2 regions of the Cupriavidus metallidurans CH34 genome follow, and region 2 is predicted to be linked to the other one. Evidence: predicted binding sites of a transcription regulator. Region 2 holds the regulator's gene; the other holds the start of a gene.
What was found. Region 2 encodes FliA, which starts transcription of late flagellar genes. Its sites were predicted from a motif close to CTAAAGTTTNNNNNNNNNNNGCCGNTA; they were not measured.
Positions count from the first base shown of each region.

Region 1: a site for FliA is predicted at 2,070-2,096, ahead of fliD (flagellar filament capping protein FliD). Genes of this name have one in related genera too.

Region 1 is NC_007974.2:2,401,999-2,405,607, forward strand. Features, by position in the region: gene RMET_RS28815 (methyl-accepting chemotaxis protein) at 1-339, shown strand, start outside; gene fliD (flagellar filament capping protein FliD) at 528-1,991, opposite strand; gene RMET_RS28825 (TetR/AcrR family transcriptional regulator) at 2,203-2,901, opposite strand; gene RMET_RS28830 (carotenoid oxygenase family protein) at 2,918-3,609, opposite strand, start outside.
Region 2 is NC_007974.2:242,684-246,292, forward strand. Features, by position in the region: gene flhF (flagellar biosynthesis protein FlhF) at 1-443, shown strand, start outside; gene RMET_RS19230 (MinD/ParA family ATP-binding protein) at 456-1,271, shown strand; gene RMET_RS19235 (RNA polymerase sigma factor FliA) at 1,379-2,095, shown strand; gene RMET_RS19240 (flagellar protein FlhE) at 2,095-2,541, shown strand; gene RMET_RS19245 (porin) at 2,727-3,609, opposite strand, start outside.

The DNA of each region.
Region 1 (3,609 bases), 420 kb from region 2:
AGCGCCACGGCGGCCAAGGAGATCAAGGGATTGATCGACAACTCGGCGCAGCGTGTCGAGGACGGCTCAGTGCTGGTCGAAGACGCAGGCAAGGCGATGGGAGAAATCGTCGAGGCCGTGAAGCGCGTGACCGACCTGATGGGCGAAATGCGTGCGGCCACCGAAGAACAGACCGGCGGGATCGAGCAGGTCAACCAGGCCGTCTCACAGATGGACCAGATGGCGCAGCAGAATGCGGCGCTGGTGGAAGAGGCAACCGCCGCCGCGGCCTCGCTCGAGGATCAGGCTGATGCACTGCACCGCGCAGTCGGCCAGTTCAGGCTAGCGGGCGCGATTTAGGAATGGCCTTGGGGGGAGCACGCCGCACGCGATTCAGATGCGGGCGGTTCGCTCCTCTCTCCAGCCTCGCGAGAGAGCGGAACACCGATGGAACATGCTGACGACTAAACCCCGCCCGCTTCCTCGTAACAAAAAAACGCCGCCCACGAGGGCGGCGTTCTTGCATCGATTGACGACTCGCTGACAGGTTACTTGCTGTTCGTGTTGTTCATCGCCGAGAACTGCTGGGTCAGGTAGTCCTTGGTGCGGTTCATCTGCGAGACTGCCAGATCCAGCGCCTGGAACTGCTTCTGGACGCGCTTGATATTGGCATCGATGTGCTCCGACATCGAGTCATAGCGCTTGCCGAGATCCTTCACGCTCTGCTCGATACCCTTGGTCGCGGAGGTCAGCGGGCCGTTGGTACCCGTCATGGTATCCACCGCTTCAGACAAGCGGCGCGCGATCCCACCCTTCGTGCCGTCGCCGCCGAACAGCGCGGTCACGTCAGCCAGGTTTCCGGCCAACGCGGCATCCAGCTTCTTGGTGTCCACCGACATCGTGCCGTCCTTCTGCAACGTCACGCCAAGCTGGGCCAGCGTTGTCGCGGCGCCATCGCGCATCCCGGCTTCGGGGGTGTTGAGTACCGAGCGCAGCGTCGACTGGATACCGCGCAGCACGCCGTCACCGGTCAGAGCCGCCTTGGTACCGCTCTTCACGTCGAAGGCTGTCAGCTGCTTGGTGGCCGACTGGAGGTTGTTGTAGGCCGTGGCCAGCCCCTGCACCGCGGCCTTGATGCTGTCGAGATCCTGCGTCAGCGTCATCGACGTGGTGCCCGTCTTCTTGAGCGTCATCGTGACGCCCTGCGCGGCATCGGTCACCACATTGCTGGCGCTGGTGATGGCGATATCGTTGATAGTCAGTTGCGCATTCGTGGCACGCACCACTTCCTTCATGCCGCCGGGTTGCGGGCCGGCCACCGGATCGTATCCGGCAAGCGCCTGCAGTTCCGGTGAGGAACCAGTGATGCGCATGCTCATCGCCTCGCCGGTCTTCTCCGAATTGAGCACCAGACGATAAGGCGTGCCGCTGCCGTCGTTGATGATGCTGGCCTTGACGCCCATATTGGCCTTGTTGATCGCATCACGAATTCCTTGCAGCGTCTGGTTGCTGCTGTCGATCGTCACGGTCTTGGCGGAGTCGGCGGTTGGCGTGAACGTCGGGTTCACGTATGTGCCGTACGTCGGCGATGCCGGGTCGGCGTCGTATCCGCCCGTCACGCCGAACTCGAAGGTCAGCGTGCCAGTGCCGATGATCGCATCCTGCTTGAGCTGGCCAGCGCCCGCCAGGGATTGGGCCTGCGCCAGGCTCTTGACGTTTACGTTGTAGTTGCCGGCAATCGCATTGACGCCAGTGGCGACGGTCATCACATCGCTGTTACTGACTTGCGCCTTGACGGCGCCGAACGTGTCGAGCTTGGCAAGCGAGTTGGCGGAAGCCTGAAAGGCCGACAACATGCTCTTGATCGTGCCATATCCGGATAGCTTGGCCTGGTAGGCCGTATTCTGGGTCTCCAGCGCCTTCAGCGGCAGGCGTTCCGCCGTCGCCAGCTGATCGAGGAGCGTGCCCAGTTGCATGTTGGAGCCAATGCCGAGGAAATCGAGTGCAGCCATTTTCTTCAGGTCCTTCGCCGTGCGTAACTTCGATGTAATTCACCCAGACAGGCAAATGAATGTCTTTACATCCAAGGTTTACGGCGCTCGAAAGTGGCTCTTTAGCGTTTTTCGTACAAAGTTGATACAAAGCCGATACACAAAGAGCGGCAAGACGCCGTATGTGAGCGTTTGCTCACGCTCTATGGCTTGATAGGGAGGGGGGACGTCTTCAGACGTCGTCTGTGTGCTGAAGCGCAGCCAGACAGAAGGTGGCGACGGTGTCCGCCATCTGCTCGACGGCCCCGGGGGCCGCCGAAATGGCCCGGAAGCGGTCGTGCGTGGCCGTCAGGGTGGCCAGACCATGCGCGGCCGTCCAGACACAAAACGCCAGTTGTTCATGTGTCAGCGCGCCGGGTTCACGTCCGCCCAGACACGCAACGACGGTTTCTCGCACCCGATCGAACGAACCGGACGAGGCTTCCTGCAGTTCGGGGTATTCGTCACGGCGTTCTATCGCCGGGCCGAACATCAAGTGAAAGCGCGCCGGGTACATGTGCGCGAATTCGGCGTAACCGACCAGCAGCGCGCGCAGCTTGTTGGCCGGGGTATCGCGCGGAATCAGGCGCGCGCGGTTGCCCTGGAAGGCGCCCAGTTCCCGGAACGCCTGCGCGGCGATGGCCGCAAGCAGGCCGTTGCGGTCCTGGAAATGGTGTGCCGGCGCGCCCGGCGACACGCCGGCCAGCTTGGCGGCTTCGCGCATGCTCATCGCCGCGATGCCTTGCGTATCGAGCAAGTGGAGTCCCCACGCAATCAGCGAGGCGCGCAGGTCGCCGTGATGCCATTGTCCGGCGGGCTTGGTCGTGCCACCCGCCACCTTGCGCGTACCACCCTTGCGCCCGCCGTTCTGTTTCGTGCCGCCTTCGTTCATCCCTCTCGCTATCCCGCTATCCCGCTACCCAGTTGCCATGGAAGCCGAACGGCACGCGCTGCGGCAGCTCGACGGTTGCCAGCGGACCGCGCGCGACGTGCCGCGCATCGAACACCAGCAATTCGCTACATTGTGCCGCAGCCCGCCACACCACCGCCAACAGCCAGCCATCGCCCTCGCCGCCATGAGCGCCACCACCCGGCGCGAACACCGGCTCGGACGTGATATCGCCCCGCGGCAGCCAGTAGGCGTCGCGCGTGCCGTCCTGCATGTCCAGGTGCATGATGCCGTTGAGCGCGCCTTCGCCGTACTCGGGATGCGACGCGGCGAACCATCCGTGCCGATAGCGGAAACCCGAAACGCGGTCGTCGATGCGCGGAAACTCGCCCGCCGTATCGTCGAGCCGTTCGGCGGTGAACCGGCGTATGTCCGACGCAAGATCGAACGTCCAGCGCGTCAGGTACGCCTGCTGCCGGGCGGGATCTCCTGGCGATCCGTCGGCGTGGGGGAACAGGGGAGGTTCGTCGTAGACCATGACGTCCGCCAGAATGCGTTGTCCCCCCTCGCCTTCCTCCCACGCGTTCATCACGTGGAACACATAGCAGGCAGGGCCCTCGAACCACCGCACGTCGTCAGCGCCGCCACCACGCGGCAGGACGCCGATCATGGCGGGCTTCTCTGGCTCCCATGCATAGCCAGGGCCGCCGC
Region 2 (3,609 bases):
ACGTGCTGTGCGACGCGGCGCTGACCGATGACGCCGCGCAGGTCGCTCGCTGGATGCAATGGGCGAACGCCGCGGACGAGCAGTTCCGCACGCTGCGTCATGCCGCCGAACACTTCGCGCAGGACGGCGATGCGTCGGACAGTCAGGGGACCAGCCTGGTGTCGCTCCAGCTCGGGCTGACCACGCTGCGCCTGCAGCACACCCCCACCGCAACCGCACCGGCGTTCCTGTCACGCCTGGCCGGCCGTGCCGCGACGCGTGCGAATGTGCCGGTGCCAGGCTCCGTGCTCAACGAGGGCATGGGTCGCCTGCTGGCGCTACTGGATGTGCTGGAGAACTATCCCGGACGTGCCGCCTCGCCTGCGCTCGTCGGTGATATCACTGCCGACGTGGCAATGCAGGCGACAGTCGGACTGCCGCAGTTGGCAGTCGCGGGGGAATAAGCCTTGAACGTCATGGGTTCCGATCAGGCAGAAAGCCTGCGCCGTCTGCTGGCGCCGCGCGTCACCCGGCGCATCGCGGTGGTTGCCGCCGATGCGGGGGCGGGCGCCACCACGGTGACACTGGGTCTGGCCAATGCGTTGGCCATGCAGGGCGAACGCGTGCTGCTCGTCGACGAGGATCGCCATGGCGTGCGTGCCACGCGTCTGTCGGGCGCCGCGCCTGTGGCAACGCTCGCCGATGTGCTGGCCAGCCGAGTGTCTGCGGCCGCCGCGATTGGCACGCGTCCCGCCAGTGGCATCGCGGTACTGCCGGCAGGTGACATCCCAGTCGATGCCGGGAACATGGACCGCGCGCTATCCGATCTGATTCCCGACATGCGGTCGGTGCTGATCGACGCGCGCACGGATGCGACCGGCGCGCTGTCGCCTCTGGCGGCAACCGCCCACAACGTGGTGATTGTCATGCGCCCGGAGGTAACGTCGATTACCGCGGCCTACGCGCGCATCAAGCGTCTGCATCACGAGTACGCATGCCGCCGCTTCCATCTGGTCGTCAATATGGCGGCCACCGAAGCGACCGTTGCCGCGCTGGCGCGCAATCTTGCACGTACCGCGAGCCAGTACCTCGGCGTCGAGGCTGGTCTGACCGGATACCTGCCGATCGACCCGCTGGTGGCCCGCGCATTCCAGCTTAGCCGTTGCGTGGTGGAGGCATATCCCGCAGCGGCATCCACCAGCGCGCTGCGCCACATCGCCAGCGGTATCGGCGCATGGCCGTTGCGACACGATACAACGCCCCAGGGAGCGGCTGTGGCCGTTCCCGCATGAAGCCAGAACAAGAAGTCGACAAGACCGGACACCGAGCCAGACAGTCAGCCGCGGCCATGCTTGCGCGGCGCTGGCACCGATAGAAAGCATTTACCGAGAGTTCCACCATGTACACGATTCAGGGAAAGCTCGAACAGGCAGACGTGGTCAAGTCGCACGCGCCGCTGGTGCGACGCATCGCGTTGCAGCTGGCGGCGAAGCTGCCGGCCAGCGTGCAGATCGACGACCTGATCCAGGCCGGCATGATCGGCCTGCTCGACGCCGCCAAGCGCTACGAGGACAACCATGGCGCGCGATTCGAGACCTATGCGAGCCAGCGCATTCGCGGCGCTATGCTCGACGAGGTGCGCGCCAACGATTGGCAATCGCGCAGTCTGCGCCAGTTCACACGCAAGATCGAACGCACGCAGCGCCAGCTCGAGCAGAAACTCGGCCGGAGCCCCATCGACTCCGAAGTGGCGAAGGAACTCGAAATGGGGCTGGAGGAGTATCAGGAACTGCTCAACGAAGTCCATGGCTGCCAGTTGCTGCACTATGAGGACTTCGAACGTTCCGGGGAAGAAGACTTCCTGGATCGGCACCTTGGGGTGACCGACGAAGCGAATCCGCTCACGGTGCTGATGGAATCGGGAATGCGTGACGCGCTGATCCGCGCCATCGAGAAGCTGCCCGAGCGCGAGAAGCTGGTGCTCTCGCTTTGCTACGACCAGGAGTTGAACCTGCGTGAGATCGGGGCCGTGCTGGAAGTGACCGAATCGCGCGTCTGCCAGATCCGTAGCCAGGCCATTACGCGGCTGCGCAACCAGCTTCGCGGCATGTTGTGATGCGTCATCTTCTGGCATTCGCGTTGTGTCTTTGTCTGGCCCCCACATGGGTCGACGCGCAGACATACGTGCGCGCCACCTACGAGCTCAGTGGGTCGCGTTATGCCTGGACCAGCTCCGCGCAGGGACCGCTGATTGCCAGTCGCGGCCAGCGCACGATGTCGTCGCCGGTGCTGCCCCCCGGCACGATGCCTCAGGCAAGTGGCATCGTTACATCGGTACGCTGGCGCTACAGCTTCGCCAGTACCCCGCCTATCGATCTGGAAGCATACCTGTGTAACGCGCGACGCTGCGTGCTGCTGTCTGGCGCGCAGGGGAAGACCGATGCGTTCGCGGGCGACGATGCGACCGGCGGGTTCGTGTTTGCCTACCGGGTTGCTGGCCGTGGGGGGCTGTCTCCCACCCTGCAAGGCCGCAGTAACGAGGTGACGGTGAGCTACCGATAGCGCGCCGGGCCCGGCGCGGCAATGAAACGGCCCGTGGACGGGTTCAATCTGCACCTATCTGCACGTCACTGGCACTACGGGCCGCTCGGCACAGGACTGCAGTCGCAAAAAAAGCCCGCTCCCAGCCAGTCATGACCAGAAGCGGGCAGGTGGAGCCCAGTCTCAAGCCGACGAATGAAGTGCCGTCAGAAGACGTGCTTCATGCCAAGCATGGCGCCGAACTGCGAGCCGCCAGGCGCGGGCGATGCGCCGGTGGAAGCGCTGTCCACGGACAGCGCCAGCTTGCCGCCGTTGTCGATATAGCCAAGCGTGGTGTAGACGGACGTGCGCTTGGAGAAGGCGTAGCTGGCACGTAACGCGCCCAGCCACGCCTTGTCGGCGCTGTTGTGGTACTTGAGGTAGAACGCCTCGCCGGAGAGCGTCACCGCAGGAGTGATGTCGTAGGCGACACCGGCGTAGAACATGTCGCTGCGCGGCGTGGCGATGGCGCCGTTGCGACGCCCGATCCAGCCGGCGCCGATCTTGGCGCGGTCCACGAGCATGTAGCCACCGAGAGTGGCGCGATCATCCTTGAGCGAACTCGAGGTCAGGCCGCCGAAGGCGCCGGGCCCGCCGCGCTGCGAGTCATAGGCGCCCAGGATGCCCCACCAGTTGGTTTCATACCCGAGCATGGCCGACCATTCGCGGCAGGCGGTCTTGTCGGCGGGGTTCTCGCCGCCGCAGTTGGTGCCGGAGGGGCTGGGACCAGCGTTGACGGTGTCGCGCCCGAAGCTGTAGGTAGCGCCAATGGTGAAGCCGCCGAATTTGCCCTTGTAGGCGATGGCGTTGTCGGCCCGCGCGTTGGGCAGGTAGTTGTCGAGCGAGCTGGAACCGTAGGCGTTAGGGCCGAGAATGTCGGAGTCGAGCGTGGCCCAGAACAGCATGGTGTACTGGCGGCCGAGGCTGACCTGGCCCCAGTTGCCGGAGAGGCCGACCCATGCCTGGCGGCCGAAGAGGCGACCGCCCTGGTTGGAGACGCCGCTGTCGGGGGCGAATCCGGATTCGAGCACGAAGTTAGCCTTCATGCCG